3 regions of the Exiguobacterium sp. U13-1 genome follow, and region 3 is predicted to be linked to each of the others. Evidence: riboswitches for the same ligand, from Rfam matches in the RefSeq annotation. Region 3 holds a riboswitch; each other region holds the start of a gene.
The links. Region 3 has a riboswitch for S-adenosylmethionine ahead of ESP131_RS16020 (methionine ABC transporter ATP-binding protein). Riboswitches for the same ligand answer to the same signal wherever they lie in the genome.
Positions count from the first base shown of each region.

Region 1: it holds a riboswitch for S-adenosylmethionine, as region 3 does, so the genes downstream of both, metK (methionine adenosyltransferase) here and ESP131_RS16020 (methionine ABC transporter ATP-binding protein) in region 3, are expected to answer to the same signal.
Region 2: it holds a riboswitch for S-adenosylmethionine, as region 3 does, so the genes downstream of both, ESP131_RS01900 (amino acid permease) here and ESP131_RS16020 (methionine ABC transporter ATP-binding protein) in region 3, are expected to answer to the same signal.

Region 1 covers NZ_CP015731.1:2,838,429-2,849,503, reverse strand. Annotated here, with positions in the region: gene ESP131_RS14770 (glucose-6-phosphate isomerase) at 1-840, shown strand, start outside; gene ytkD (RNA deprotection pyrophosphohydrolase) at 1,013-1,486, shown strand; gene ESP131_RS14760 (alpha/beta hydrolase family protein) at 1,458-2,213, shown strand; gene ESP131_RS14755 (EAL and HDOD domain-containing protein) at 2,387-3,643, shown strand; one part of gene ESP131_RS14745 (IS3 family transposase) at 3,733-4,009, shown strand; one part of gene ESP131_RS14745 (IS3 family transposase) at 4,009-4,895, shown strand; gene pckA (phosphoenolpyruvate carboxykinase (ATP)) at 5,062-6,630, opposite strand; SAM riboswitch class I at 6,865-6,991, shown strand; gene metK (methionine adenosyltransferase) at 7,120-8,328, shown strand; gene ESP131_RS14730 (GNAT family N-acetyltransferase) at 8,467-8,955, shown strand; gene ESP131_RS14725 (alpha/beta fold hydrolase) at 9,034-9,738, shown strand; gene ESP131_RS14720 (tRNA 5-(aminomethyl)-2-thiouridylate-methyltransferase MnmM) at 9,789-10,388, opposite strand; gene ESP131_RS14715 (MDR family MFS transporter) at 10,542-11,075, shown strand, end outside.
Region 2 covers NZ_CP015731.1:355,323-366,397, forward strand. Annotated here, with positions in the region: gene ESP131_RS01855 (hypothetical protein) at 1-787, opposite strand, end outside; gene ESP131_RS01860 (SDR family oxidoreductase) at 923-1,753, shown strand; gene ESP131_RS01865 (M20 family metallopeptidase) at 1,893-3,065, shown strand; gene ESP131_RS01870 (WapI family immunity protein) at 3,132-3,479, opposite strand; gene ESP131_RS01875 (DUF1801 domain-containing protein) at 3,571-3,996, shown strand; gene ESP131_RS01880 (MFS transporter) at 4,047-5,285, opposite strand; gene ESP131_RS01885 (CBS domain-containing protein) at 5,312-5,767, opposite strand; gene ESP131_RS01890 (MarR family winged helix-turn-helix transcriptional regulator) at 5,949-6,371, shown strand; gene mmuM (homocysteine S-methyltransferase) at 6,439-7,374, opposite strand; gene ESP131_RS01900 (amino acid permease) at 7,349-8,752, opposite strand; SAM riboswitch class I at 8,830-8,931, opposite strand; gene ESP131_RS01905 (polysaccharide pyruvyl transferase family protein) at 9,041-10,507, opposite strand; gene ESP131_RS01910 (ketopantoate reductase family protein) at 10,714-11,075, opposite strand, start outside.
Region 3 covers NZ_CP015731.1:3,098,832-3,109,906, reverse strand. Annotated here, with positions in the region: gene ESP131_RS16055 (chitobiase/beta-hexosaminidase C-terminal domain-containing protein) at 1-405, shown strand, start outside; gene ESP131_RS16050 (hypothetical protein) at 421-777, opposite strand; gene ESP131_RS16040 (CAP domain-containing protein) at 1,126-2,004, shown strand; gene ESP131_RS16035 (GNAT family N-acetyltransferase) at 2,091-2,591, shown strand; gene ESP131_RS16030 (MetQ/NlpA family ABC transporter substrate-binding protein) at 2,651-3,466, opposite strand; gene ESP131_RS16025 (methionine ABC transporter permease) at 3,494-4,159, opposite strand; gene ESP131_RS16020 (methionine ABC transporter ATP-binding protein) at 4,149-5,162, opposite strand; SAM riboswitch class I at 5,247-5,352, opposite strand; gene ESP131_RS16015 (aminotransferase class I/II-fold pyridoxal phosphate-dependent enzyme) at 5,415-6,602, opposite strand; gene ESP131_RS16010 (alpha-glucosidase) at 6,751-8,361, shown strand; gene ESP131_RS16005 (MBL fold metallo-hydrolase) at 8,434-9,162, opposite strand; gene ESP131_RS16000 (SMP-30/gluconolactonase/LRE family protein) at 9,289-10,095, opposite strand; gene ESP131_RS15995 (metal-sensitive transcriptional regulator) at 10,264-10,527, opposite strand; gene ESP131_RS15990 (RNA polymerase sigma factor) at 10,754-11,075, shown strand, end outside.

The sequences.
Region 1 (11,075 bases), 260 kb from region 3:
GCGAAACACCGGATTTATGCAACGACGGATAAAGCACGCGGTGCATTAAAAACACTCGCAGACTCTGAAGGATACGAAACTTTCGTCATTCCGGATGATGTCGGCGGCCGTTTCTCTGTTTTGACACCGGTTGGTCTATTACCAATCGCAGCAGCTGGTATTTCAATCGAAGAGTTGATGCAAGGTGCCCGTGACGCGCAAGAGCGCTATGCGAGCGAAAACCTAGCTGACAACGAAGCGTATCAATACGCGGTCGTCCGAAATGCGCTTTATGCGAAAGGGAAGACGATCGAGCTTCTCGTCAACTACGAACCAGCACTTCATTATGTATCGGAGTGGTGGAAACAATTGTACGGCGAGTCAGAAGGAAAAGACTTCAAAGGGATCTTCCCAGCAGCAGTCGACTTCTCGACGGATCTCCACTCGATGGGACAATATGTCCAAGAAGGTCGTCGTGACCTGTTCGAGACAGTCATCAAAGTCGGTCAAGCGCGTCATGCGTTGACGGTTGAAGAAGATGCTCAGGATCTCGATGGATTGAACTTCCTTGCAGGCAAGTCGATTCAATTCGTCAACGATAAGGCGGCAGAAGGTACGTTGCTTGCGCACACGGATGGACAAGTACCGAACTTGACGGTCGAACTTCCAGAGATGACACCGTATCACCTCGGATTCCTGTTCTACTTCTTCGAAAAAGCTTGTGCGATGAGTGGTTACCTCCTCGGAGTGAACCCATTTGATCAGCCAGGCGTCGAAGCGTACAAGAAAAACATGTTCGCGCTTCTTGGGAAACCAGGATTCGAAGCAGAAAAAGCAGAACTCGAAGCACGTTTGAAGTAATGTGAAACGACAGTCGATCGTTCCCTTGTGGAACATCGGCTGTTTTTTTGCGTTTACCGGATGATAGTAGGAGATCATTTTCCAGATTTACAGGTAATCCTAGCGTTTTCACTTTTAGAATACCCGTGAAACAGGTAAAGTGAAGTTAGAAGAAGAAATGAGGTGCACGTACGTGATTACATTCTTGGATTATTATCAAAATCAAGTGGAATTAAGTTTTGATGACCATCCGTTCTCGGATCGTCCCTTGCACGTGTGGGTCATTGCCGTGTACGAAGGAAAATGGTTGCTGACCCATCATAAGCAGCGTGGGTACGAATTTCCCGGCGGAAAGGTTGAACCAGGTGAGACAGCAGAAGAAGCCGCACGTCGTGAAGTGATGGAAGAGACGGGTGGGAAAATCGATTCTCTCTCATATGTCGGACAGTATCGTGTTGCCGGAAAAGGTGATACGATCATCAAAAACATCTATTTCGCGCAAATCGGATCATTGTCGTCTCATCTTGCCGTGGATGAAACAGATGGTGCTTTTCTATTCGAGGAACTCCCTGATCGTCTCGATACGAATCGACAATACAGCTTCATGATGAAGGACCGTGTCCTTCCGGAGACGCTCCGTGTACTTAGCGAACGCCGATTGGTTTGAACTTCCGCGTCAAGGTCCGTTTCGTACGTTTCGGATGTTCTATACCACAGGGGATGGGGAACGGGTCGGTGCCTATATCGTACTCCCGCAAGTCGCAAATGGTCAGGGAATTCTCTATTTGCGTGGTGGAACGCGTTCGATCGGAATGGTCCGACCGACACGACTGCTCGCGTTCGCACAGGCTGGCTTTTTTGTCATGGCACCTTTCTATCGGGGGAATTTAGGCGGTACGGGAAAAGAAGACTTCGGTCATCACGATATCGAAGACGCCTGCAGTGCCTTTGACTGGTTGCAGCAACGTGTCTCGCATGTTCACGCATTCGGATTTTCACGTGGTGGGCAGATGGCATTGCTCCTTGCGCATCATCGTCCAGTTGCCCGAACGGTGTCGTGGGCAGGGGTGACCGAGTTGAAATGGACCTATGAAGAGCAGAAGACGATGCAAAAGATGCTTCGTCGCTACACGGGAGGTACACCCGACACGGTTCCTGATGCATACGCGGTTCGCTCTCCGCTTCATGTCGCACCTCAAGGTGAAGTGTTATTGATTCACGGTGCGTATGATGAAAACGTTCGTTTACGCCACGCGACGGCTTATGCTGCGCGTCATTCCGAAAAGACGATGCTTCAGACTTACGCCTACGCGCATCAATTTCCGATTCACGAAAAGTTACGTGTGACGTGGAATGTATTGAATTGGTTTGAGACTGGTATCTATAATCGATGATGTAACCGGTACGACGAATGTCGTATCGGTTTTTTGTCATCTAAAGAATTGAACTTACATACATAATGGGAAAAAAAGAATATTGATTCGTTGTAAAAAACAATAAACTTCCTAAAAAATAAATTTTGATATAATTAGAACCATATGAGTAATGTAGAGGGGGATGGAGGACGATGGATATCTTATTAGCACGTCAACCCATCGTTGACCGAATCGGAGCAGTTGATGCATTTGAGTTGCTGTATCGTTCCGTCAAACAAATGAATGTATTCGACGGTGACTTAGCGACAATGGATGTATTAACGAATACACTTGTTCATATGGGTGTGGAGCATGTCGCTGAAGGTAAAAAACTTTTCGTCAACTTTACGGCGGATCTCTTAAAAAGTGATCTGATTCACTATTTAGATCCAAGTCGGTTCGTTATCGAAATTTTAGAAACTGTCGACATCGATACAGAGATGCTATCTGTGTTGCACAGTTGGAAAGAAGCAGGTTTTACGCTAGCACTCGATGATTTTGAAACGGATTTACTTCGTCAACATGGAACAGAATTATTTGCACTAATTGATTTAATTAAAATCGACATCGAAGCGATTCCCACTCGCGAGCAAAGTGCAATCTTGCATATTGTCCGGCGTAATTATCCCCATATTAAGATGCTTGCCGAACGAGTCGAGACACACGAGGATCATACACGTTGTCTTGCCATGGGATATGACTGGTTTCAAGGCTATTTTTACGCTAAGCCAATGTTGATGAAGGGAAAAGCTGTCCCTCCTCAATTGCCGGTATTGCTGAAGATGCTAAAATGGCTCGATACGGACGAAAAATACGATGAAGTCATTGATGAGATTGAAGCAAATCCGTATATCAGCATTCAAGTACTGCAACTGATCAATTCTCCGGGCATGGGATTACGAAATACGGTCAGCTCTGTTCGTCAAGCCATCTCATTGCTAGGCTTCTCGCAACTCAAAAGCTGGATTTCGTTAATTGTCTTACGCGAGATGAAGCTTGCTAGTCCTTACGAATGGTCAAATGAGTTACTCCGGTCTTCCTTACATTGTGCAAAACTTTGCGAGTTGTTTGCGAAAGAGACGCGTACGTTAAAGCCGGAGAGTGCTTATATGATCGGTCTGTTATCACATATTGATGCGTTATTGTCTGTGGATATCGACGACATCATCGACCAACTGCCAATTGAAGATTCTCTAAAGGTCGTTCTACAAGGAAAAGATCATCCGTTTCGGGATTGTTTAGTGCTTGCAATCAGTGCAGATCGCGGTGATTTTGATCAGTTCGAACTGCTCAGTCAACGTTTAGGTGTCTCGCTTACTCGTTCCTATGCGCTACTAGCAGAAAGTCAGGAGTGGCTCAACCAAAAAGAAACACATCTTCAAGAAAAAACGGATTCTGTTTTAGACTAAAAGTGGGCTAACCTAAAATTTTGAGACAATATAAAACACCTTCGGAGTGGTACACTTTTAAAAAGTACTAACATCGGGGGTGTTTTTGCATGGGCAAAAACGTATATTCAAGTGAAGTGAAATGGGCAGTAGTCAAAGATAAGCTGAGTGGTAAGTTAACGACGAGAGAAATCATGGAGAAGTACGGAATCAAAAATGAATCTCAAATCAAAACATGGATGAGATGGTATCGCTCTAACGAACATTATCGATTTGATCAGCCAATCGGTAAACAATATACCTATGGACATGGTCCATATTCTGCGAGTGAGGATGACAAGAGAGAACGACAAATGTCACATCTGAAGATGGAAAATGAGATCTTAAAAAAGTACATGGAAATCGAAAGAGAGTTGAGAAAGAAGTAGTCATAAAAATTGTAGAGTTTCTTCGGAGAAAGTATACAATCACCGCCATTCTTAGCGCTTTGAATGTACCAAGAGCAAGCTATTACCGTTGGATTAAGGAATCTGTGAAAGCACCTTCGGTGCTCGAAAAAACCGTCATTGAACTAAGTAAACAGACGAAGTATCGGAATGGACATCGAAAAATAAAGGCATTATTACAGCAAATCTATCAGTTAAAAGCCAATCGGAATACCGTACAGAAAATCATGCAAAAACACCATCTCCAATGTCGGATCAAGCCGAAGCGAAGATGGAAGTCTCAAGGTGAGCGCATCATAACGGCACCGGATCTCATCAAGCGCGATTTCACAGCAAGTAAACCGAATCAAAAGTGGGTGACGGATATCACCTATATCCAATACGGCAGCACGACGAAATATCTTTCCACCATCATGGATCTTTTTAATAACGAAATCATCGCATACAAGTTATACGAGCATCAACAAACGTCTCTTGTGATTGATACGTTGAAGATAGCGCTTGAGAATCGAAACTATCCCGAAGGGGTCATCCTTCATTCGGACCAAGGAAGTGTTTATACGTCATACGCCTTTCAAGAATTCGTTAAAAGGAATCACCTAACAAGCAGCATGTCTCGTAGAGGAAACTGTTGGGACAACGCAGTTATCGAATCGTTCCACTCTAATTTAAAGTCCGAGGAATTCCAGTACGTCAAATTTAATTCACTAAGAGACCATGAGGTCTCTGAACGCGTTACTAATTACTTAAATTACTATAACGAAGAACGAATCCAAGAAAAATTAGGCTACCTGACACCGAAAAAATACGGTGTACAGGCAGCCTAATCAAGGTGTTTTATATGTGTCTCATATTGCTAGGTCAGTCTAAAGTGAAGTGCATGTTTTTCTTGATTGAGAAAAACGTGCACTTCTTTTTTTGTTAATCATGAATTAATTTCTTAAGAGATTTACCGATTTCTAAGCTTAAAAAAAGAGCCCGAGGGCTCTTTTTTTATAGACGTGGACCAGCTGACTTGATTGCATCTGTCGCACTTTCGAAGCGAAGGAAATTGTGTTGGAATTTCTCAGCAAGCGAACGCGCTTGTGTGTCGTATTCGTCCGGATTCGACCAGACGCGTACCGGATTGAGTAACTCGCTTGGAACACCTGGAACTTCAAGTGGCATATGAAGTCCGAAAATCGGATGTTCTTCTGTTGGAATCGTTGCAAGTGTACCGTTGACGGCAGCATTGACCATCGTCCGGGTGTAGGATAGCTTCATGCGGCTACCCGTACCGTAAGCACCACCCGTCCAGCCGGTGTTGACGAGATAAACGGTGACACCATGACGATCAATCAATTCGCCGAGCATCGTCGCATACTTTTCAGGCATGAGTGGAAGGAATGGTGAACCGAAGCACGTTGAGAACGTTGCTTCCGGCTCCGTTACACCACGCTCTGTTCCAGCGAGTTTTGATGTATAACCTGATAGGAAGTGATACATCGCTTGTTCTTTCGTCAACTTGCTGATCGGAGGCAAGACACCGTACGCATCAGCCGTCAAGAAGACGATCGTCTTCGGGTGACCAGCGCGTGATGGAACAGCGATGTTATCAATTGCTGTAATCGGATAAGCAGCACGCGTATTTTCCGTCAACGATGTGTCATCGTAATCAGGGTGACGTGTTTCATCAAGAACGACGTTTTCAAGAACCGTTCCGAAGCGGATTGCGTCAAAAATCTGTGGTTCTTTTTCACGTGACAGGTTAACCGTCTTCGCATAACATCCTCCTTCGATGTTGAAGACACCATCGTGTGACCAACCATGTTCGTCGTCACCAATCAATTGGCGGCTATCATCAGCGGAAAGGGTGGTCTTACCAGTCCCAGATAGACCGAAGAACAAGGCAACGTCACCTTCGTGTCCGACGTTTGCCGAACAGTGCATTGAAAGAACGTTTTCTTGTGGCAAGAGGTAGTTCATGACGGAAAAGATTGATTTTTTGATTTCGCCCGCATACTCCGTTCCACCAATCAAGACGATTCGGTGTTCGAACGACATGGCGATGAACGTCTCAGAGTTCGTTCCGTCAACGGTAGGATCTGCCTTGAAATGTGGTGCGTAGACGACCGTGAACGGTTCAAAGGCAGCCACTTCAGGATATTCGCGTAAAAAGAGTTGTTTGGCAAAGAGATTATGCCAAGCGTATTGTGTGAGCACACGGACCGGAAGGGTGAAGTGCGTATCTGCACCTGCTGCAGCTTCTGTGTAGTAGAGATGATCGGCTTCGTTCATGTAACGAAGAACCTTCTGCAACAATTGTTCAAATTTGTCTCCATCCATTGGTTGGTTAACGTGACCCCAATCAATGTGAGACTCGCAGGAAGAATCACGGACGATGAACTTATCTTTTGGTGAACGACCTGTAAATTTCCCCGTTTCTACAGATAATGCGCCGTTCTCAGCAAGGACACCTTCTTCGTTTCGAATCGCATGTTCGACAAGTTCAGCAACAGATAGTTGTTTGAACACATGCTCTTTCTTGAGTAGTTCTTCGATATTCAGGACCGTCATCGGCATCCTGACCCCACCTTTCCCCTACGTTGGTTTTGGCTCATCGTTTTTAGTATGACACATTTATTATATATGACATACTAAAGAGAGAGCAATCATTTTCTGGTGCTGATTTCTATTTATCTGGAAACGCTTTCAGCATTAACAGTTTAACATCTCTTTCAAAAAGTTTCGACTAGAATTTGAAACCTTGCTTGACAGAGTAGTTACAACTTTATATCATGTAATTCGTAACGGATACTCTTATTCTGAGCAGGTGGAGGGAACAAGGCCCGAAGAAACCCGGCAACCGTCCTACATTAATTCACATATTAATGAGGGAAAAGGTGCTCTCCTGAAGCGAAGTAAACACTTCGAACGATAAGAGGGTAAAGGAAGAACGCACAACCTTTCCCTGACCATTTTTTGGACTTGGAAAGGTTTTTTTCATTTTACCGTCCCACTCAACTAGGGGAAATGAGTACACCGTCAAATTCTTTTTTGGGAGGGTCATACATGACAAACCTTAATCGCCGACTTTTCACGTCGGAGTCAGTCACTGAAGGTCATCCAGATAAAATCTGTGACCAAATTTCGGATTCAATTCTTGATGCAATCCTCGCAGCGGATCCAAACGCACGTGTTGCGGCAGAAACTTCTGTTACAACAGGTCTCGTTCTCGTTGCAGGTGAGATCACGACATCCACTTACGTCGACATTCCAAAAGTCGTTCGTGAAACGATTCGTGAAATCGGTTATACACGCGCGAAATACGGTTTCGACGCGGACACGTGTGCTGTATTGACATCAATCGATGAGCAATCAGCAGACATCGCTCTTGGTGTCGACCAAGCGCTTGAAGCACGTGAAGGCAGCATGTCTGATGCTGAAATCGATGCTATCGGTGCAGGAGACCAAGGTCTCATGTTCGGTTACGCAACGAAAGAAACACCAGAACTCATGCCACTTCCAATCTCGCTTTCGCACCGTCTCGCACGCCGTTTGGCAGAAGTGCGTAAAAACGGTCAACTCGACTACCTTCGTCCGGACGGAAAAACACAAGTCACGGTCGAATACAACGAGAACAACGAGCCAGTTCGTGTCGATACGATCGTCATCTCGACACAACACGCAGAAGAAGTCACGCTTGAGCAAATCCAAGCTGACTTGAAAGAACACGTCATCACACCGGTCATCCCGGCTGAATACATCGACGCAGCAACGAAATTCTTCATCAACCCAACTGGTCGTTTCGTTATCGGCGGACCACAAGGAGATGCTGGATTGACTGGTCGTAAGATCATCGTTGATACGTATGGTGGATACGCACGCCACGGCGGTGGAGCATTCTCAGGTAAAGATCCAACGAAAGTCGACCGTTCAGCTGCATACGCAGCACGTTACGTCGCGAAGAACCTCGTTGCTGCAGGTCTTGCAGACAAAGCAGAAGTTCAACTTGCGTACGCAATCGGTGTCGCGCACCCAGTATCAATCGCGGTTGATACATTCGGTACAGGAAAACTTCCTGAAGCGCAACTCGTCGAATTGGTTGCTGAAAACTTCGATCTTCGTCCGGCTGGAATCATCAACATGCTTGATCTCCGTCGTCCGATCTATCGTCAAACAGCTGCATACGGTCACTTCGGTCGTACAGATGTTGAGCTTCCATGGGAGCAAACAGATAAAGCAGCAGTTCTTGAAGAACAAGCAAAACGTTTCGCATAATCAAAAAGTCCGAGAACCCTACGCGGGTTTTCGGACTTTTTTTGTTTACGGGGAACTTTGCAGGAAACGAATGTTTTTTCTAGAAGAGGGTAAAAGTACATGAGTCGATTCGTATGAATACAAAGGGGGGTTCCGATTATGGAAATACGCGAAGCTATTCCAGCTGATGCAGGACGTATTCATGACATTGCCGTCACATCTTGGTTGGATACGTATGCAGAAATCTATTCCGAACGTTCGAAAGCGCATTTCGTGCAGGAGGCGTATCCGCAAGAAGAAGTCGTTCGTGCGATCCGGACGGCGGAAGAAGCACGGGGAGAGTATTTTTATGTCGGAATCATCGACGAGGAAATCGTCGGTTTCATTCATGCTGTTGATGTTGAGGGAACGTGGGAGATCGTTCGTCTGTACGTCTTACCGAAATATCAGCAAAATGGTATCGGGCGACGTCTGATCCGTGAACTCGAACGACAAGGAGCCGTCCCACTCGAAGTCTACGTGGAAGCACGTAACTATAAAGCACGTCAGTTCTTGACCTCATTTGGTTTTGAAGAACTGAGTGAGATGACGGAAGAAGTCTTTGGGCAAGTAGAATCTGTCATTCGTCTTCGCCATGTCGCCTCGTGAAATCCGTCTTGGGACGGTTTCGATTGCGCTTGAAATAAGGTATCGTGAAAAGGAAGTATGAAGTGAAGAGGTGAGTTTGTGGTTGAACAACCAACAGGAATCATCGTATTAGTCTATCCGTTACAACTGCGTGCCCGTCCGAGTGAAGCTTTGATTCGGGTACTCGAACGAGAGTATGAAGTATTGCTCGTCGACGCGCCACGTCGTATCTCGTTTGAAGAACATGGTCAACTATTAAAAGAAGCATTACGTGAAGCCGGAAAACGTAAGTTACCGATTCATATCGTCGCCTGTAGCATGGGCGCACTCGTCGTCAATCGTCTGTTGCAAGAATATGAATTACCGGTCGCCAGTCTGTCGTTCATTTCACCGTTGTTTGATTGGCACCCTTCAAAACAACTCGGAGGCGTCAAACAAGTCTTCGCAAGTGCGTTCGATCGTTTCCGACCTGATGCGCCACTCGGTACGTTACCGTTTGGTCAAAGTACGGAAGATACTGTTCGTATCGGTGAACTGACCTATGCACAGTACCGGGAAATCGAAGAAGAGATCGTCGTACATGACGAGGAACGAAAAAAACTGCCGCGTGTGAACTTGGCTTGTTTTTATGCACCGGACGATCAATTCGCAGACGTCAAGTTGACGCTTGAAGTATGCCGGAAAATGGGTGGCGATCAGATTTACTTACAACGTCTACACGGATTTCCGCATTTTAGTTTCGAACGGTTGAACACACGGTTTGCAGAAAAATTAATGTTGTTCTTTAAGCTTGTTGAAGAATGAAATAACAAAAGTGATGCCTCTAAAAAAAGGCATCACTTTTTTGTGTCCAATCATCCGCGTACTTTTTTCTCGATTGCGATGATGAACGGTGGATGATTTTGTTGATTCAAGAAACGGTACTGAAGAACGGCGTAATCTTGCTGATCAAGGGCTGTCACGTAATCGAGGACGGCGTCGCGCTCTCGTTTTCCTTCCAGGTGACCGTGATAGACGACGAGGACGACAAGACCGCCGGGAGCGAGGACCGGGAGGAGGGCATCGAGTGCTTCGAGCGTCTCTTCACCTGTCGTTGTGATCGATTTGTCGCTTCCAGGCAGATATCCGAGATTGAAGACACCGGCACGAACGGGACGTTGTTCGTCCGAAAGACGGGCACCGACATGGATGTGGCTTTCATGATAAAGGTCGACGCGTGCTAACATTCCGGCTTCGTCGAGACGTCGCGTCGATTCCTCGATGGCTTGTGCCTGGACATCGAACGCAAGGACTCGACCTTCTGGACCGACGCATTCTGCTAAAAACTGCGTATCATGTCCATTTCCGGCAGTCATGTCGACGACGCAGTCTCCGGGCTCGATAACGGACTCGAGTAATTGTTTCGTATAAGGTAGTACACGGGCAAGTGACATGGCATAGACTCCTGTTCCTATAGTCTGTTTTTCTAGTAATGGTTCAGTATGTGCAAGATTCTTTCTGCATTATATCATTTTTTGATTCGTTGACGAAAAGCGAAGTGGCTTGACAGACAAGGGACGGATTGCGTAAAGTGGCAAGGTTGAGAATGAAATAGGAGGACCACAGGTATGCCAAAATTACCAAAAGCGGTCTGGATCCTTGTCCTTGCGATGGCCATCAATACGACGGGATCCTCTTTTTTATGGCCGTTTAATACATTATATATACATGAATATTTAGGAGAGTCGATGACGAAAGCAGGGATGGCGTTGTTCGTCAACTCGGCCTTAGCAATCGTCGGAAACTACTTAGGTGGAAAAGCGTTTGACCGTCTCGGCGGCAAGAAGACGCTCGTCATCAGTGTCATCGGACTTGTCCTGTCTTCCGTCGGCTTGTTGCTGTTTCATCAGACGTACCTCGGATACGTCGCGATGCTTGGATTGATTGGATTCGTCGGTGGGATGGTTTTTCCGACGATCTACGCGATGACGGGTGTCATTTGGCCTGAAGGCGGGCGTCGTGCCTTTAATGCGATCTATGTCGCACAAAACGTCGGTGTAGCGCTCGGGACAGCTGTCAGTGGTCAAATCGCTGCCTTTTCGATTCAGTACATCTTCATCGCCAATCTCGTCCTCTACATCGCCTTTGCCATCATTTTGTTC
Region 2 (11,075 bases), 470 kb from region 3:
TGCCATGACTGACGCCGTTTTCATCCTTTCGATTACCGAGACCGATGAACTGCTCACTTGGTTTGAAGTGGAGCCCGACAACGGGTACCTGAAATCGTGACGAGACGCCGACTTGAAAAATCGCGTCCGGATAATCCGTCGGTCGATAGATCGTCCAATCGATGTCTGGTTCAAGCTTCGCAAATCGTTCCGTGTGTTCCTTCCCGAGCAGGATGATTCCTTTTATCGAAAACAGTTCGAGCAGGCGTAACAAAAATGTCTGACCGAACGGACTATCTTCCAACACTCTGCGTTCTTTGATTGCTCCCATGTAGTGGTGTGTCGGAAACGGGAAAAAATCCAAGTGAATGACTGGATCAAACGTCTTCTCGTAAAACGACGCACCCAATCCATTCAAGAATCCTTCGAGCTTACCGCCACCTGGTCGACCGAACCAGGTTCGGTACACATTTGGTTGTTTGAAGTAACGATTGAAGCGTCGGATCGATTCCGTCAATGTCTCTTCTTGTAAATACGCATTCCACGTCATGGATTGTGGACGTATGAAAAGTGGACCTTGCTCGTCAAATCGTAATGCACCTGTTCGGTCTAAAAACTGTGATCGGGATGGGTTCGTCGCGATCGTTACCCAACTGCTACGCGTCGCATCACCAAACCAGAGGACAGGTGTCGTTTGGTCGATCAATTCACTTGCAAATGCACTCTTCTCGAGTGTCATTTGGTACTGGACGGCTTCGTGTAATAATTTTTTGGCAAGATGCCATTGATCGGATGTCAGCGTTCTCATCTCCCTTTTTACAGCGATTGTGCTGTTGTAGATGTACCCCCTATCCACCAACACTAGACGCATCGATGGGTTTAATCTCTATTTCTCCGGGAATGTTTCATAAGGTGAACGATATGACTTGGGAGGGATTTAGCAATGGGTAGACTCGATCAAAAAGTAGCTGTCATTACCGGCTCGGCAACAGGGATTGGACAAGCGACCGCCCTTGTCTTCGCAGAACAGGGAGCAACGGTCATCTGTGCCGATGTCTCACTTGAAAAAGCACAACAAACAGTAGAACAGATTACACAACACGGTGGAAAAGCGGAAGCCGTCCATGTTGACGTCTCAGACGTCGAGAGTGTCGAGCAACTTGCGAAGCACATCAAAGAGACATACGGTACGGTCGACGTCCTCTTCAATAATGCCGGAATCGATGAACAAGGCGGGAAAGTCCATGAGTATCCCATCGATCTCTTCGATCGGATCATCGCGGTCGACTTGCGCGGTACATTCCTCGTCAGTAAATTCTTGATTCCACTCATGCTTGATAACGGTGGTTCAATCATCAATACATCATCGATGTCTGGTCGTGCAGCTGACTTGAACCGGTCCGGTTATAACGCAGCGAAAGGCGGGATTGCGAACTTCACACGCGCGATGGCAATCGATTATGCGCGTCATGGCATTCGTGTCAATTCGTTGTCGCCAGGAACAATCGAAACACCACTCATCGATACACTTGTTGGTGAAAAAGAAAAAGAGCAAGGTAAACAGTTCCGCGATGCGAACGCTTGGATCACACCACTCGGACGACTCGGTAAACCACGCGAGATGGCAACGGTCGCCCTCTTCCTTGCTTCTAACGACAGCTCATATGTCACAGGTGAGGACATCACAGCAGACGGCGGTATCATGGCTTATACATGGCCGGGAGAGATGTTAATCGATTCGAAATGGAAAGACGAAGCAGAAAAAAGTGAATGAGCAAGGTACGGTGTAACCCTCTGGTTGCACCGTTTTCTTTTATCTCAAGACGTTCAGCCCCGTAAATTATTTTACGAATTCGTTTACCTCCCTGAAGTATTTTTATCAGGGTACAGGATAGGTAAAGGGGGAAATACTTATGCAAACAGCAATTACTTACTTACAACGGTGTCTTCAAATTCCAAGCGTCAACCCAATGGACGGAGAAGAAGTCGTCGCACGTTATGTGTACGATGTACTGGTTGATCATCAGATCTCGACAGAATGGATTGAAGTCTCACCAAAACGAATCTGTCTCGTCGCGATCGTTCCTGCGAGCGAGGAATTTTCACGTCCTGCTGTACTCGGATTATCTGGTCATCTCGATACGGTTCCTGTCCAAGGAGACGGCTGGACGAAAGATCCATACGGTGGTGAAATCGAAGACGGACGCATTTATGGTCGTGGGGCTTCAGATATGAAATCAGGTGTCATGGCGATGGTGCAAGCGCTCATTCAATACAAGGAACGTCAAAACCGTCCGAACACCGTCAAACTTCTGATTACATCCGATGAAGAGAATGGAATGACAGGAGCTCGTCATTTGACCGAACAAGGGTATGCGGATGATTTAGATGCTCTACTAATCACAGAACCGACGAGTGGGATGATCGGTTATGCACAAAAAGGTGTCGTCGGGATCGAAGTGACATGCCGCGGGAAAAGTGCACACAGTTCTGCCCCGCAACTGGGACGTAATGCGATTGATGACATGTATCGTGTCATTCAGGAAGTGAAATCGGAACGCTTCTCGATCACGACGAATCATCACTCGGCACTCGGTCCGGTCGTAGCGTCAATCACATCGATTTCAGGAGGCGAGGGACCAAACGTCGTTCCGAGTCAGGCTTCGTTTTATATGGATATCCGGACGATTCCTGGATTCGGTCGAGCGGACGTACTTGCTGCCTTTACGGATATTGAGCGTCGACTTGTTGCAGAAGATCCCGACTTTGACATGAGCGTGACCGTCATTAAGGATATTCCTTCTTGTGAAACCGATGAACAAGCACCTTTCTTACAACAGGTCGCAGATACGATGGAACAGGTCAGCGGCGTGACACCACGAAAAATCGCCATCCCAGGTGGAACGGATGGTGCGATGTTCAGCCAAGCGAAAAAAGCATTTCCGATTGCGATTGCTTCTTTCCATGATTTTCGTCTCGCGCATCAAGTCGATGAGTCGATTCCGTTATCCGAGTATGAACAAACGATTGCGTTTTGCTTCAACTTGATCAACACACCATTACATCAATCACTTCCATCGCTTTAAATAAAAAAGGAACGACTTTCGGGTGCAATACCTAAAGTCGTTCCTTTTACTTTTACTGTGTTTAGTTTAGTACACACCAAGCTGTGCCAACGCCTCACTTAAATAACTTTGATCACTACGAAACTCTTGACTTGTTCGTCCGTCAGACCAACTGATGAAAACACGACCAAGCCGGTCATATCGTAAACGGAGACGAATCACGCCCTGCTCGAATACGACTTCACCGTGTAACGACTCATGGACGCGAGCAAAGGCACGGATGAACAGATCATATTCGTCAAATGAAACTGAAATGTTGCGTTCACTATCTTGTTCCTTCATCTGAATCGTTAGTTCTTCTTGTGTTGGATAGACGTGTAAGATGTCCCATGATACACTGCCTTCTTCTCCTCGAAACACGATGCGATGCTTCATTCGATTTCCACCTCTGAGCCACAGGATATTTACTAGCACTTCTCGAAAGTAAAAGTAACTGGTATCGTCTTAATCCGAAAGGAGTCTGCTTATGTCTGATACGCCAAAGACAGGTCCTATCGAACAGTCCGTTGATGTCTTTCTGGCACAAGTCGAACCGCCACTACGTCAAGCAGATGGTATCACATTACGTCAGTTCTTCGAAGATGTCACGAAATACGAAGCCGTCCTTTGGGGTTCATCCTTGATTGGTTTTGGTTCCTACCATTATCGCTATGCCTCTGGTCGCGAGGGCGACAGCTTTTATGTCGGCTTTTCTCCGCGCAAGACGAATCTCGTCCTTTATCTCGCGCTTGGTGAAGACGAAATCTCAGAACGACTACTTGCCCGTCTCGGTACGTATCGACGCGGTAAATCCTGCCTCTACGTAAAACGACTGACTGACATCGATTTAGACGTACTTCGGGAAATGATCGAGCACTCGATCCGCACGTTAAGAGACAGGTACCCTTCTTGATTTCAATCAAAAACAGCCGAAGCAGATTCGCTTCGGCTGTTTTTTTAAAATTAATGTCCGCCTTCCGTCCGATCGATATGGCAAATGTGTTTGAGATTGACCCCGATGATGATGACGGATAAGAGGACAAAGCCACTTCCGACATAAAACGGTAGGTTTGCGTTGAAGATTTCAGCCAATTTACCGGCCATGAATGGCGCGATGGCTGCCCCGAGAAAACGTAGGAAACTGTATGCCGCAGATGCTGTCGAACGTTCGACAGGTGCTGCGTCCATGACAGCTGTCGTGATGAGCGTGTTGTTATTCCCAAGCACGGCTCCCGCTAAGATGACACAGACGATGACGACGGCTGGTGTTTCCGTGAAGATCCCCATTAATAGAAGCAAGATTGCGAATGTGATCAACATCATGACCATCGCTTTGATTGTTCCGAACCATTGTTTCAGTTTCGGAGCCGTTAAGACCGATGTGATCGCAAGCAACATTCCCCAACCGAGGAAAACGAATCCGAGTCCTTGCGCTGGTAGTTTCATGACGAATGGTGCATAGGCCATGATTGTAAAGAACCCAACGTTATAAAGTGCCGCCACGATCCCGAGCGTCAAGAGTGAACGATGCTTCATCGCTTGAAACGGTGCATTTAATGATAACTTCTGTTTCGGTGCGACAGATGCTGCTGGTTTTGGCATCAAGAAGAGCAAGACGAGGAATGCGATGACCATGATTGTCGCAACACCCATGAATGGAGCGCGCCATGTGATTGAACCGAGCGTTCCACCTAACAATGGTCCAATCGAAATCCCGAGACCAACGGCTGCTTCATATAAAATGATCGCTTTTGCTGTTCCGCCTGATGATAGCGAAACGATCGCAGCGAGTGCTGTTGCGACGAACAAAGCGTTCCCAAGTCCCCATCCCCCGCGTAACGCGACGAGCGTCCAAATGCTGTCTGCTTGCGAAGCAAAACCAGCAACGATTGCGATGACGGCAATCCCGAGCATCAATGTTCCTTTTTGACCAATCCGTGATGAGATCGCGCCTGTAATTAACATCGCGAATGCCATGACGGCGTTATAACTTGTAAATAAGAGCGTTACTTCACTTTTTGACGCTTCTAAATTCTCGGCAATCGTCGGTAAGACAGGATTGACGAGCCCCATTCCCATGAATGCTGTAATACTGGCGAAAAAGACTGCCCAGACAGCAACCGGTTGATGGAATAATCCATGTTTGCTTTCTGCTAATACCGTTTCCGGCTCAAGCGTCGTTGTTTTTTCAGCAAGTGCCATAGTGTCCCTTCTTTCTATTGAATGTGTTACATGAACTGTTTAAACGAATGGCGAATGACGTCGCCTCGACTAATAATCCCAACAAGACGTCCTGCTTGAAGGATTGGAAGCTTTTTGATCCGTTTTGCGCCAAGTGTCGCCGCAATCTCTTCCATTTCGGTGTCAGCGTCCGCTGTTACGACTTTCCGGCGTGCCAGTTCCATGACAGGTCGGTTCAAGATATGACGAATCCGGTCTTCATAATCTTCTTCGTCTCCTTTGATGACATCTACATATAAGAATGTATCGACGATGATGTCCTTGTGTTTTCCGATCGCGCGCATGATATCTCCGTCACTGATATATCCGACGACTTCTTGCTCAGCATTGATGACAGGAACGCCGCTAATACCAGACTGAATGAATCGTTCGATGACCGTCCGAATCAGATCTGTATCGTTTACCGTGATGACTTCTTGTTTCATCGACTCATTAGCTTTCATCTGAATTCTCCTTTGTCGTTCGTTTCTCATATAAAAAGTTGTATGATACAATTAAAAGAACAAAAATGATTGTATAATACAACTACAACTCTGTCAAGCCTCCTGCTTTTCGGATTGACAGCTTATCCACATTGGGTAATCATGAGGGACAGAGAGACTTTTTTGAAAGGGGAGATACCCGATGTCTCAACAAGCACTCGAAACCATTGAATTGGAGTTAGCGATCCTGATCCGGCGCTTGACGACAGCGACGGCAGACAATCGTAATTTGGATCGTGCTTCCTACCTGTTACTGCGACAATTAGCGGATTCCGGTAAGGTCGGTGTTAAAACACTTGCCCGTGAACTTCAGCTTGATGTCTCGACCGTCAGTCGCCAAGCTGCGGCACTCGATCAGAAGCAACTTGTTGAAAAAGTAAAAGATCCGACAGATGGACGTGCCTTCTTCTATCACATCACAGATAAAGGACAAGAAGAGCTCACGATTTACCGGACAGCGCGCCTCGCGAGCATCGAACGTCTCCTGACGGACTGGCCATCGGATGATGCCGAAGATTTTGGACGCCTGCTCCAACAATTTAATCGTGCCTTGCGCGAACGATAACGGAATCACACCATTAAAAAAACGGATGCGAAATCAATCGATTTCGCGTCCGTTTTTTCGTCATTATTCATGATGTATGAGTAACCTGACAAACCGAACGAATTTGTGCGATGTGTTCAGGTGACGTTCGGCAACAACCACCGATCAATCGTGCCCCTGCCTCATACCATGTCTTCGCGACGGTTTGGAACGACGTACACTGATTCGTACCCGACCATGTTTTTGCGACCGGATCATAGACCTCACCAGAGTTCGGATAGACGATGATTGGCACGTCCGTCAACGCCTTGACGTGACGGATAAAGTCAGTCGCGTAAGATGCCGGAAAACAATTTGCACCGATTGCTGCCAGTTGCGGGTGTTGTCCAACCGTCTCAATACACGTCGCAAGTGCCGTTCCTTCACTGATATGTGTCGCATCTTGAAGCGAGAACGTCAGCCAAGCAGACACTTCTGGGTACGCTTCAAGTATCCGGAACAACACGACCGCTTCCTCGAGCGACGGAATCGTCTCGAATGCCAGCAGATCCGCTCCTGCTTCAATCAACGCTTCGATACGTGGTCTGTGAAAGGCTTCTAGCACATCTGCTGACACCCCGTAATGACCGCGATACTCAGAGCCATCTGCTAAGTAGGCACCATAAGGACCCACTGATCCCGCGATTAATGCGTCACTCTTTCCGCTACGCGAGCGTGCATTTTGCGCCAAGGTGACTGTTTTTCGAATCAGCGCCTGTGCTTCCTCTGTCTTAATATGACGTTGCTTGAATCCTTCAATACTTGCTTGATAGCTTGAAGTGATGGCAACATCGGCACCTACTTCAAAGTAGTCACGATGGACGTGTTCGATCTGTTCCGGTGCTTCGATTAAGAGACGTGCTGACCAAAGCGGGTCGTTCAGGTCGAATCCCTTCTGTTCAAGTTCGGTTGCAAGGGCACCATCTAAAATGAGAAAGGGAACTTCCTGTAATCGTTGATCAACTGGATTTTTGATTCGGGACATCTTCAACACTCCGTTTCTGAGAAGAATTCGTGAACGCATGAACGACATAACAGATCACGATGAATGGAATACCACAGTACAAGGCAATGCGTTGGGTCGGATCAAATCCGATACCAATCAGGGAAATCAAACAAACGACGAAAGCAACGATCGGGACGAATGGAAAGAGTGGTGTGCGATAGACCAATTCGTCGACCGTATGCCCTTCACGGAGGAATTGTTTCCGGAAGCGATACTGGGCAACGCTGATACTCATCCAAACGACGACGACAGCGAGACCGGAAATCGAGACGAGCGCAATATAGACACTTCCTGCTGCATAGATGCTAGACAGCAAGGCAAGTCCTCCGCCAAGCATGCTGAACAATACGGCTCGTAGTGGCACCCCATTTGGCGTCACCTGGGCGAAGAAGCGTGGAATCATGCGTTCGTTCGCAAGCGACCAGAGCATCCGAGAGGCGGCGTAAAGTCCAGAGTTCGCTGCCGACAAGATCGCTGTCAAAATGACGAAGTTCATCACGTCTGCTGCGTAAGGAATTCCGATTCGTTCAAACACGGCGACGAACGGACTTTCGAGTACGCCTTTCCCTTCCGTTGGCAACAAGACGGCTAACACGATGATCGTACCGACGAAAAAGAGAACCAGTCGTAAAATCGTCGTCCGGATCGCAAGCGGAATCGTCCGTTTCGGATCGACTGCTTCACCTGCTGCTACACCGATCAGTTCCGTTCCCGAGTAAGCAAAGTTCACGGCAAGCATCGTCATGAAGATGACGAAAGCGCCATTTGGGAACAACCCGCCTTCGGTTAACGAAGAAAAGAATGGAGCCGGACTACCATCTTGCAGTGGAATGAAGCCGACGATCGCTCCCGCACCAAGTAAAATGAAAGCAATGATCGTCACGACCTTAATCGCTGAAAACCAAAACTCGACTTCAGCGAACACGCGGACCTTCAAGACGTTGATACCAAGGATCATCGCAGCGAATAAGGCGCTGAACACCCACACCGGAATCGACGGGAACCAACGTTGCATCAAAATACCTGCTGCCGTGAATTCTGAACCAAGGGCGACCGTCCACGTCAGCCAGTAGAGCCAGGCGACTGTGTAACCGGTACCGGGTCCGATGTAATTCGTTGCGTATTTATGAAATGAACCGGTTTCCGGCATGTGCACGGCGAGTTCACCGAGACTTAACATAACTAAGTAGACGACGACTGCCCCAATCAAATACGACAAAATCGTCCCGACCCGTCCTGCTTGTTCTAACGTATAACCTGTACTTAAAAACAATCCTGTTCCAATGACACCACCTAACGACAGCATAATCAGATGACGTGATTCCATCTTGCGTCGAAAAGCCCCACTCGTTTTCATGAATTCGTTTCCTCCTCATTCCACCTATTTCAAACAAAAAACGCATCCTCACGGATGCGTCGGTCGACAATTCGGAAATCTTATCGATCGGGTGCAGCACCCGCAGGAATTAGCACAGTATCTTTCGACCTGTTGCTGAGGTTTCATAGGGCCAGTCCCTCCACCTCTCTGGATAAGTATGTAATTGTTCCTAACCCTATCAAGTCTTTTTCGAATTGTCAACACAATTCAGAATACTTCTACCCAAAAAACATTCCGCATCGTATCGTTCCGGAATGTTTGGAGGTCTTATTTTTTGGCGAATAAATCCGCTGTTTTCAAGGCTGCACGAACCGCTTTCCGGTTCAATGTCCCTTGCTGATGTTTCATTTTCTTCGTTTGGGCAGCCAGTTGCGCTTTGAGCGCCGCAATCTCTTGATCCTTTTGAGCCGTTCCTGTTTGTTTCTGCAATGCTTTGATTTTCTTATCTTTTTCAGCTAATTGTGCTTTTGTTTGTTTTTGCGCATCCGCAATCTTCTTCTCTTGTTCCGGGAAGAACCGTTCGAAACGGGCGACTGCTTCTTCAAGACTTACGCCAGAAATCGGCTGGACTGGTGGGAGCAACTCAGTTTGCGCCATTTGACGGTCAAACGGTACATTCTCAGGATAGTTCGTCTCTTGATAGATATGCTCAAGATCATTCACGTTCAAGAAGTCAACGAAGTTGTCGAAGTTACGCGCTTGAACACGTGCTGGACTTTGGAAGTCAGCGTTGGCTACGATGTCGGATAATTGTGTATCCGCTTTGATGTCGTTCGCCCAAATGTGCGTCAATTGATGGTAATCCGTCAATTCGCGCATCCGTGCATCTTTTGGAATGAGGATACTCGGCGTACCCGCAAGCGTCGCTGTGATGTTTCCGTGCAAGCGCGCACCAAAACTAAGGTCTGCTTGTCCGATGAAATCGAACCATGTCTGTGCGTTCAAGAAGAAACGGACCCGATCATTCATATAAGCAGGATCCGACATCTTCACCGGATAGTTCGTCACTGAAAGATCTGCGATCGGGTGCGTTCCTGTGTACGTTAACTTCAGTTCCTTCATCCACTGGGGAATGAAGTAATGATTCGGGTATTCTTCCATTCCGCGTGTAATGAAATCAAGGACGTTTTGTGGAGCCAAACGTGACGAGTTGACCGTAATCATCGACTCAGGTGTGATGTTCGTTTCACGGATGTGCAAGTCGCGACCAAACGCGTACATCGAAGGACATCCAATGACACGATGATCGATCCCTTCGCGGAAACCAAGACGTGTTAAGTATTTCGATGTGATCTCTCCGCGAAGACCAAGCATGCTTGAGCGCTCGAGAACGGCACTGACGAATGCTTTAACATCTTCATCGAATGGGAATCCACCATCTAAGTCTGGTTCAAACGGTGCACGTAATCCTACACCGATGACGACGACTGGAATCTTTAATTTTTTGATGAGACGTGTATATTTCCGTAACGTCGGTACGAATTCTTTTCGGAATGCGTCCGCTAACGGAATGACATAAAGATCAAAGTTGGCATTGATTTCGTCTGCCCGTTCTTCGTCGTAATAGTAATAGTCAGGTGTAATCGTCGTACCTTCTGTCATCAACGTCCGAAAGATACTGTATTGATAGATAAGATTTCCAACGTTTCCTCCAATGGAATTATGTTTCATCAAATAAGGAGCATCGAACTGTTCGAATGGTGTCATACCTGCACGAATAATAATACGTTTCATAATGGATAAACTTCCCCTCTCGTCTGCTTCATTCGTCCTCGCAAGAAAAAAAATACGGAAAAATATATTATCAGTTTTTTTCAATCTCATTAAGAATAGATGAATTTTATTTCGGAAGTCAACGATTCCTAAGGGAAACAGGTCTTTCGTCATCAAAACGAAACATTTGCATTACTCCATAATTTTTCTAAAATAGAAAAATGTAACTATTTAATCGTTTTGAGATACATGCGCAGATTCGCTTCGACTAATTTCAAGGCATTCATCTGATCAGTCGTAGAAGGCTTCAATAACGCACTGAAAAAATGTTCCACTTCGACGGGCTGACCCTTTTCCATGTCCCGTAACATCGACGATTTCATCGTGTTTTCCATTCCATGCATCTGTTTCAACAGCACCGCTTCTACATCGTCATTAAAGACTGCGCCTTGTTCTTCCATCGCCTGTTTCGCTTCCTTCATGACGTCTAGGATCATTTGACGCCCGACAGCTTCTTGCCGAATCGGACCAATAGCTGAGCGAAATAGCGTCGTCACGCCGGCGAATGTCGAAATGAAGAGATACTTTT
Region 3 (11,075 bases):
CAAGTGCTCGACCATATCTTGATCTCGAATAACTTGAAATCGTATACGTCGTCGGATATCGTCAACATCAACTCAGAGTATATGGAAGCAGACGGTAGCGCGAGTGATCACGATCCAGCGATCATCTCGATTCAAGGTGCAGAGACGGCCGTACCTGTCAAAGGAAAAGCAGAAGTCGGCATCTGGCGTGCTGTTCAAAAAGGAAAACATATCTTCATTGAACGGAAACTAGGGCGCAACTGGGATAAAGCAAGTGAAACACATGCAGACCAACAAGGTGAGTTGCTTGCACTCCGTGTTTCGCAAGGGCGTCCATACATTCAAGTCAAAACGATCAAAGGAAAAACGGTTTGGCTTGAACTGTCGAACAAGTATAAGTTGAAAGAAACAACAAAATATCAATAAAATTAAAAAGCGGACTTAGCGGTCCGCTTTTTTGCGTGCTGGAATTAAAAGCGAAAGAAGTGAGAGGGTGCTGATAGAGAGCGTCGAAATTAAAGCAATCGGTAGAGGAATGACGCGGAACATATACGTGAAGTGGATCAAGATTAAAAAAAGGATGATAGCAAGACCAGGAATGAATTTCTTAGAGAGAAGCATACCTGATCCGGGTACGAGCAACTCGAAACCGAGCCGTTGATTCAGGCGGACATCTTCGTGTGCATTCGCTAAACTAAACGATACGGTCAAGACGACAAGAATCATCCAGCCGGAAAATAAGTATTGTTGAATCGGTAAAAAAGCAATGGATTCATAAATGAAATACAGTAAAACCATAGGTCAACTCCTTCATATCATCTTGTTATTTGGAAAAGCATTGAAAGTTTGGCTTACGAATTCTAATGATACCGAGTCGATAATCGGAGAGCAATCAAAATTCGCTGAGAATGAAATAAAAGAATGTTCGCACATTTCAACAATAGGGGAAGATAGTTTAGAATGTATATTAAATTCTTTCAAGAATCGTTTAAACAAAAGCTTTTTTGAAATGGGAGCGTTCTCACGAAATATGTCGGATTTGTGGACGAAAGATGTGATTTAGACAAATGAGAGCCGATGACTGTTCGAAGGAATGATTTTCTTTTAAAATAAAGGTAATGAAGTAGAAGGAGGCGAAACGAGGACATGAAAAAATGGTTGATCATCGGAGTAGCAGCAGTAGCCTTTTTCGGCTACGAAAACATTCCAATGGAACAAGCAGAAGCCGATTACCCGAAAAGCGGCGGCAAGCTGATTGATCGATATAGCAGTGAGTACCCGGGATACGACTGGGAAGTCAGACGGACATCAACGGAGGAATTCGTCGCCTTGACGAAAGATGGTAAGGACTACGGGAAGTATCGTTTCAAGAACGGGGTGACGACGCAAGGTGCCGTTCTTAATAAAGATACGGAATCGTCGCTGAAGAAAAAGGGTTGGACCGCAGTGAAGTCCTACCGTAAAGGCAACACAAACTACATGTTGAACCTGGATCATGCCGCGGTCTATGAGAAGAAAGGCAATTACGTGACGTACTTCTTCGATCAGCATGACGGCAATAAGGTCAAAGCGACGCTTGCGATTCCAAAAGACGTCGAAGCGAAGAAAAAAGGCTTCTATGGTACGGCTTCGAATGCGTTACGAACGACAGATGAGAAACTGATGCTTCGGTTGATGAACTGGGAACGGGTTGACTATAAGTTGAATCCGTTAGCACCGTACACGGCACTGAAGCCGGTCACACGCGGTCACAGCGAGAACATGGCGAAGAATAATTTCTTCTCGCATACAGATCCACAAGGTCGCGATCCGTTCGATCGAATGGAACAAGGCGGTATCAAGTTCATGGGAGCCGGTGAGAATCTCTCGATGGGTTATCCGAATGTCTTTGCGGCGCATTGGGGCTTGATGAACTCAAAAGGACACCGCGATAACATCCTTCAAAAGAGCTTCAAGCAGGCGGATGTCGGTGTAGCATTCCGAGATGATTCACCGTACTTCACGATTAATTTCCGAACACCTTAATAGAAGAATGGAGGACGATATCGCTCGATGTCGTCCTCTTTTTTATGAGTTAGTTCATTCTATAATACAGGTAGGAGGTGGAACAGTTGGAAATACGTCAATTGACGGCAGAAGATGCAGTACTGTATAAGGCGTTACGATTAGAGGCGTTGCAGAATCATCCGGAAGCATTCGGTTCTGATTATGAAGCAGAAAAAGATCGACCGGTCGAACAGTACGCAACGCGTCTCAAAAGTGAACAGGTATCGACGTTCGGTGCGTTTCATGAAGGAGAACTCGTCGGTGTCGTCACCATCGTCTGTTTAGAGCCAGTGAAGATGAAACATCGGGCGAATCTATTTGCGATGTACGTCACGCCACGCACTCGAAAGCAACAGGTCGGACGACAACTCGTACAAGAGGCATTACGTCGTACATTAAAGCAGCGTCCTGTGATTGAGCAAGTCCATCTCTCGGTCGTCCGGACGAATGAAGCTGCTAAAGCGTTATATCGCTCACTTGGTTTTGAATCATACGCGATTGAACCACGGGCGCTGAAAATCGATGATATGTATCATGATGAAGAACAGATGTGGTATCGGTTTTAACACAAAACGACCGACATTCAAGGAGAGGTAATCTCATTGAATGTCGGTCGTTTTTTGAATCAATTTGCCCATTCAGGCTTGCTGAAGCCTTTAAATGATTTTTCGATGACTGTATTGAAGGCGTCCGATTCGACGGCTGCTTTTAAGTCTTTTGCGACTTGTTTGTCCGCATCTTTCGTTTGGACAGCGACGAGGTTACGGTATTGTTCGTCCATCGTCTCAAGCGCTAACGCATCGAGTAAGTCGAATTTCGCAGCAAGCGCGAAGTTCCCTGGAACAGCTGAGATATCGACACTTTCGACAGCACGTGGCAATTGAGCCGCTTCGAGTGGTTTGATGACGAGTTTCTTCGGATTCTTGACGATATCTTTCTCGGAAACGGTCAGTGGATCGACATCCGGCTTAAGTTCAATCCAGCCTTGTTCTGCCAAGAGGTTCAGTGCTCGTGCTTGGTTCGTCGGATCATTCGGCGTCGCGACTTCAGCACCGGTCTTGACGTCGTCGAGTGTCTTCGCTGTCTTGCTGTATAGTCCCATCGGTGCTGTCGGGACCGTGATGAGTCCTTTTAAATCGAGGTTCTTTTCTTTAGAAAACGTCTTGAGATAGATCGAGTGTTGGAACAAGTTGGCGTCGATGTTTCCGCTACCGAGGGCGATGTTCGGTTGGATGTAATCGCTGAACTCGACGATTTCGACTTTATAGCCTTTCTTTTCGAGTTGTGGCTGGATCGCTTGTTTGACCATGTCGCTATACGGACCACTCGTCGCACCAATCTTGATCGTCTTGTCTTTTTCATCAGCACTGCTGTCTCCACATCCCGCGAGGACTCCTGCACCGAGTAAGGCTGTTGCTAAAAAGGCATATCGTTTTTTCATGATTCCACTCTCCCTTTGTATGTATGATTAGCGTTTATCTGTTTTTCGCGCCAGTTGATTGCCAAGTGCTTGAATACTTTGAACGATAACGATGAGCACGACGATCGTCACGATCATGATGAGATTATCGTAGCGATAGTAACCGAAACGGATCGCGAGGTCACCAACACCACCGCCGCCGACGATACCAGCCATCGCCGAGAAGCCGATCAGACTGATCGTCGTTAATGTGATGCCTTGAATGATGCCGGGAAGTGCTTCCGGTAAAAGGACGCTGACGATGATTCGTAATGGTTTTGCCCCGCACGCTTCCGCTGCTTCAATCAAACCGGGCGGAATCTCACGTAGTGATGTTTCGACGAGTCGCGCGAGAAACGGAATCGCTGCGACACTGAGGCTGACGGATGCTGCCGTCGGACCAATCGTATTGTCGAGCAAGAACTTCGTTAACGGAATGAGGGCAACTAGCAAGATGATGAACGGTAGCGACCGGACGATGTTGACGACGAAATCAAGAACACGTCGGACGGCAAGGTTTTGAAAAAATAATCCGCGGTCGGTGACGAACAAGAGAATCCCGAGCGGAATCCCGACGACCAATGCGAAGGCGAGTGAAATTCCGACCATCCATGCTGTCTCGCCGAGTGCCTTCAAGAGCTCAGGTAACATCGTTTGAATACGATCAAGCCACATCCTGAATCACCTCGAGTGCGTGAAGTTCCGTCGCGAGCCAGTCGAGGGCAGGAGCGATTTGGTCGGATGATCCCGTCAAGCTGACAATCAGGACACCGAAGGCGACGTCTTGAATGTAGTCGACCTTGCCGTGCAAGATGCTGACTGAGATATCGTAACGGCGGATTGCTTCTGATAACGTACTCTCGCCGGTCTTCTCGCCTGTGAACTGCAAGCGGATGATTTTTCCCGGTGTCGCTTGTAAGATGCGTTCCGGTAGCTCGATTTGTAACGCCGTGTCGACATAATGTTGCGTCACCGGATGTTTGGCTTGGCTGAACAAGTCATAGGTAGAGGCGACTTCGACGACTTCCCCTTGCGACATGACGGCGACACGATGACAAATCTGTTTGACGACATCGATTTCATGCGTGATGAGGACGATCGTCAATCCGAGTCGTTCATTCAAATCTTTTAACAAATCAAGAATCTGAAGCGTCGTGACCGGGTCAAGAGCTGATGTCGCTTCATCACATAACAAAACGGTCGGATTGTTTGCGAGTGCCCGGGCAATCCCAACGCGCTGTTTCTGCCCACCGCTTAATTGACTCGGGAAGTTCGTCTCAAATCCTTCAAGTCCGACGAGCGAGACGAGTTCGCGAATGCGCTCCGGGAAATCTGCTCGTTTGACGCCAGCAGCCTTGAGTGCAAAAGCGATGTTATCCGCGACGTTGCGCGACTGGATCAATTGGAAATGTTGAAAAATCATCCCTGTCCGCAAACGAAGTTGACGTAAGTCCGCTTTTGACATCCCGCCGAGCGAGACACCGTCGACCTTGACGGTTCCTTGTGTCGGGTGCTCGAGCCCGTTGATCAGGCGAAGCAATGTACTTTTACCGGCACCGGATTCACCGATGATCCCGAAGATTTCTCCTTTTTGAATCGTCAAATCAACATCTCGTAATGCGAAAATCGGAGTCCGGTCTCGGACGAACCGTTTTGTAATCTGTTTGAATTCAATCATCCGCTCATCTCCTTGTACAAAAAAAGTCGCTTTTTCCTAGTAGCAGAGCAACCAGAAAAAAGCGACGAAAGTGTAAGATTTCGTAACTTATCTCTCAGAATGAAATCCATTCTGTAGGATGTGGCACCGTTCCTGATAGGTGGTTGCCGGACGTCGTTGGGCCTAATCCCTCGGTCGCTCTCGATAAGTAGTTATGCTGTTGGGATTTACTTTAACGGAAATGATTCCCATCTGTCAAATATTTTTTTTGAATTATTCCGCAACAGGTGTCCGGAATAGGTTGAGCGTTCCGATTCGGTCGACGGCCTCTTCCAATCGTTCGACATCAGCAATCAGACTGATCCGGACGTAGCCTTCACCGTATTCGCCGAAGAATGATCCAGGCGTCACGGCGACATGTGCTTCGTCAAGCAGATGATCGGTGAAGCTCTGGGACGTGTAACCTTCAGGAACAGGCAGCCAGACGAAGAAGGAACCGCCCGGACGTGGTCCACTCCAACCGATCGCATCAAGTTTTGCGAACAATGCATCACGTCGTGTTTCATACAAGCTACTTAACTCACGGACACATGTCTGGTCACTCGTCAGAGCGACGGTCGCAGCATGTTGAATCGGTGTGAAGGCACTGACGTAAAGATGTTCCTGATACGTCTCGATGCTTGAGATGACGGACGAATTTCCGATTGCGAAGGCAATCCGGAAGCCTGACATGTTGAAGCGTTTTGAGAGTGAGAATAGCTCGATCCCGACGTCTTTTGCACCTTCCGTTTGCAGGAAACTTCGCGTCGGACCATCGAAACTGATGCCGCCGTATGCTAAGTCATGGACGACACAGATATCATGGGCATCGGCGAAAGCGACTGTCTGTTCGAAGGCTTCTGCCGTCGCCGTAGCGCCTGTCGGATTACTCGGGTAGTTGAGGAACAACATCCGGGCACGCTCGACATCCGTCGTATCAAGTAAGTCGTAATCGGGTAAGAAACCGTTTTTCTCGAGCAACGGAAGCGTAATCGGGAATGCGCCAGCAAGTGCGGCGCCAGACAGGTAATCCGGGTATCCTGGATCGGGGACGATGACACCTTCTCCAGGGTTGACGATCGTCTGCGGTAAGGCGACGATTCCGGCTTTACTGCCGAGGAGAATCGCGACTTCCGTTGCCGGATCGATCGTGACGCCGAATTCAGTCGCATAAAAGCTGGCGACGGCTTGTTTTAGAAAATCATGGCCACGAAACGGTGGATATTGAAGGTTCGTTGGCTCGTCGATGGCTTGTTTTAACGCATCGAGAATATGTACGGGCGTCGTTTGATCGGGTGTTCCTTGACCAAGTGTGATGACATCGTGTCCGGCAGCTTTTACAGCACCGATTCGGTTTGCGAGCTCAGCGAAAACGGGAGCAGGAAGCCGATCAATGGCGATGGATGGAGCGAAATGTTTCATGGATGAATGCCTCCTTCGTGGTATTGTCGTCAAGGATAACGAATATTCAGTCAAAAGAAAAGAACTTTTTCGAAATTCAAAAAAATTGTCGGATAAACAGGTACAGATAAGTGGAGCGGGAATAAAGAGTAGGGAGAGGAGTGAGGAGATGAAGCGAGCTAACTGGAAAGAGGCGGTCGTCTATCAAGTCTACTGGCGTAGCTTTAAAGATTCGAACGGGGATGGGATCGGTGATTTGCGAGGTGTCATCGACAAGCTTGATTACATCGCTTCACTAGGTGTCGATGTCGTCTGGTTGAATCCATGTTATCGTTCACCGGACGTCGATAACGGTTATGATATTGCCGATTATTACGGGATCATGGAAAAAGCCGGAACGATGGGAGATCTACAGGAGTTGATCACGACCGCTCATGCCCGTGGATTGAAGGTCATTCTCGATTTAGTCGTGAACCATACAAGTGACCAGCATGACTGGTTCCGTCAGTCGCGGGAGCGGATCAACGATAAGGAAGACTGGTATATCTGGCAGGATGGCACGAAAGATACGCCTCCAAACAATTGGCGCTCCTACTTTGCGCCAAGCCCGTGGACGTGGAGTGAAGAGCGCGGGCAGTATTATTTTCATTCCTTCGCAAAAGAACAGCCAGACTTAAACTGGGAGCACCCAGCTGTGAGGCAAGCGATCTACGATATGATGAACTGGTGGATCGCTCAAGGGATTGACGGCTTCCGGATGGATGTCATCAACTTGATCAAAAAACGGTCGTTCGAGGATGTCGCCAATCCGTTTGATCTATCGTACCTTGGAAATCAGCCAGGCGTGCATGACTTCCTGCAGGAGATGCATGCGAACGTCCTTGCGGGAAAAGATTTATTCACAGTCGGTGAGATTCCGTTCGTTGGTCCGGAAGACGGTCTGTTATATGTCAGTGAAGAACGAGAAGAACTTCGGACGCTGTTTCACTTCGAAATCGCGGACGACATGGAGGCAATGGATCTCTTACGATTCAAGGAAATTCAGAAACGCTGGTACGACGTCTTATACCCACTAGGTGTCAATTCACAGTTCCTCAACAACCATGATCATACGCGACAAGTGACGCGATTCGGCAGTGAACGGTACCGGGTCGAGAGTGCGAAATTACTCGGTTTGATGTTGCATACGTTACCTGGCATTCCGTACGTGTACCAAGGAGAAGAAATCGGCATGACGGGGATTCGTTTCTCAGATCCATCGCTCTATCAAGACGTCGCCTTTCGCAATCGATACGAAGAACGCGTTGCTGGTGGAGAGGACCCGGAGGTCGTACTCTCATCGATGCAGTTACTCGCCCGCGATAACTCCCGCACGCCGATGCAGTGGGACGACACGCATGAAGCCGGTTTTACGAGTGGGAAACCATGGTTAGCGGTCAATCCGAATTATACAGACATCAATGTCGCGCAGGCAGAAGCCGATCCATCGTCCGTGCTTGCTTTTTACCGATCGTTGATTCAGATGCGAAAGGATCATCCGATTATGGTCTACGGTACGTACCGAGACTTAGCACTCCATGATCCATATCTCTATATCTATGAGCGGGAACTAGAGGGAGAGGTCTGGCGGATCGTCCTCAACGTGCATGATGAACCGATGCAGACTGCCCTCGTTTTACCACATGAAAAATTGCTCGTATCAAACTATCCGGATAGCCCGGATATCTTGCGTCCCTATGAAGCACGCGTCTACCGTTATACTGTTACAGAACAGAAGTGAGTCGTCTGTTGAACGAAAAAACATCCGCGACATATCAGGAACACGTTCGCGGATGTTTTTCATATGCGTATATTATTTGAAAGGTGATGATTTTTTCGTCTGTAAGACCTGAGTGAATCGATCGACGGCTTGTCGCATCTCGTAACTCGGTCCGAGAATGAGGGGACCGTGTCCGACGGCAAGAATATCTGGAGACAGTTCCGTCAGTTGATCAGCTGAGCGAAGGGCAACGTCCGGATCCCATGTCGCGAGTGCGGGGAACGGGAATTGCCAACGGACATCACCGGAGACGGCAAGTCCACCTTGCGTCTGAAAAGCATCTCCAGCGATCAAGGTCCGGCTTCCTTCATGCCAAAGCGAGATTGAGCCAGGTGTATGGCCGGGTGAGGCGATGACACTGAGACTACCGACTTGTTGACCACTCTCGAGTAATCGATCCGGTCGCGTTTTGATGTTTTTCGGAATGCCCCCTTTTAAGGGTGTCGTTTCACCTTCTCGTAGCGTCTCATCCCCGCTGAGCAATGCAGCATCTCGGTAACTGATACAGACTTCAGCGAGTGGGAAGGCGTTCGCCAGGAAATCAAGTGAGCCGACATGATCGGCGTGCGCATGAGTCAGGATGATTGCACCGAGTGGTTTCTCTTGCTGTCGAATGTAGTGATAGAGCGCCTTTGCGTTGATTCCGAGTCCGGCATCAATCAATGTTAAACTGTCTACTTCTTCAAACAGGTAGCAGTTGACCGGGAAAAAGGATGGGGTCGTCTGCAATTGGTGTAAACGTTCGATTGTCGTGACACGCATCGGCTTCACTCCTTCAAAAAATGAATAGTCTTCTTCTTTAGTATCGTCTGTTTTTTTAGATGCGTCTAGACGAATTGTGTGGAAAAAGAGGCATCACCTCTAAAAAGATGATCCCTCCTCTACGAATTATTCAAATGTTACGGCGAAGACGGCACCAGCGTGTGGTGCATCATCTCCATTAGCAGCGGTCGTGACGAGCAATCGATCTTCATAGAAAATCGGACACGTCGGATTTGCGACTGGGAAGTCGACATGATCCAATTTTTCGCCTGTCGCAAGATCCCACCGGGTGATGCATGATCCAGCATAATGTGCGATCCAAGCGTGACCTTCCGCGTCCTTCGTCATACCATCCGGGAACCCTTCTTCCTCTTCAAGGTCAACGGCGACACGCTTATTCGAAAGTGGTGCGTCTGGAGCGTAGTCAAAGGCATAGACTTTTTTCGTCGGTGTATCGATGTGATAGAGCGTCTTGCCATCTTCTGACCAGACGAGTCCATTCGAGTTCGTTAAGTCTTCGTGCAAGACATCGATGGAACCATCGTGACGCAGACGGAACAATCCAGCGGTCTTGCCGTCTTCTTCATTAATGCTACCGGCAACATATTGTCCGGTCGGATCAAGCTTTCCGTCGTTCATTCGGTCGGAATCGGGTAACGACAGTTGATGCTCAAGAGACAAGTGTCCTTCTTTGAGATCAAACGTTCCGAATCCGTGTTCAGCCGTGACACGTAATAAATCCGGTGCATCGGTCAAGGCAATCGATGTGATGGCGCTTGGTAACGTATACGGTTTGAGCGCTTCTGTGACGAGGTCATATGAAAAAAGAAGTTGATTCGGAATATCAACGAAATAAAAGCGCTTTGTTTTTGCGTCGTAAACAGGAGATTCGCCTGTCTTACATGCGACATCAATGAATAGGGAAACGGTCATAAGTACTCTTCCTCCTAAGTGGACACCTTTTACGAGCAGTCCAGATAATAACAATTTAGTATACCTGTTTTGACGCGCAATCAAACCTGGATCAAACAGCTGGTATACTAAATAAACGTCTAAAAAAAATAGCCTGCTATCAAAGCAGACTATCCTACGAGCGTTATATCAGCGGCTCTTAACGAGCAAGTTGACCGCTTCCTTGACGAGTTCCTCGGTTTGTCCATCGCCATTTTGTTCGGCGTCCTTGACGCACTCAATTAGATTCGAACTGACGACGACGCCGATCGTCCGGTCAATCGCGGAACGGGCAGCGGAAAGCTGGGTGATGACATCGCGGCAATCTTGCCCTTCTTCCATCATCCGTAAAATGCCTCGTAGCTGTCCTTCGATCCGACTAACACGGTTCTTCATCTTCCGATCATAATCCATTATTATTCCTCCGATTCCCGTTGACCTGACGTCATGTAGTATCTTTATGCTATGCCCATTACGGTATCGCTGTCAATTCAACAGAATTTTAAGCTATATTTTTGATAGAATGAGGGAATATGGATGTGGTGAAGTTTTTTACTTAGAAATTTGATAAAATCGAAAACGATTTGGTGTCAGCTTGCGTATACTATATGATAAGGCTGACATCAGAAGGAGGAGAAGGATGCACACTCAATCCGATGAATCGCTTTATCATCTGATGCGTAGCGGTGATGAGCAAGCTCTCGAGACATTGTACGATAAGTACGAGAGGCTGTTGTTCTCATTCGCCCATCGCTTTACGAATAATGACCGGTTGTCCGAAGAAGTCATACAAGAAGTATGGATGAAGATTTGGAATGGTCGTGTTGATTTTGATACACAAAAAGGAAAGTTTTCATCGTGGATTTTAACGATTACACGTAACGCGGCACTTGATTGTCTCCGTCGCGAAAAACGACAACCGACAATCGAAGTCGAGGAGCGCGATGGTGGATATGACGAGC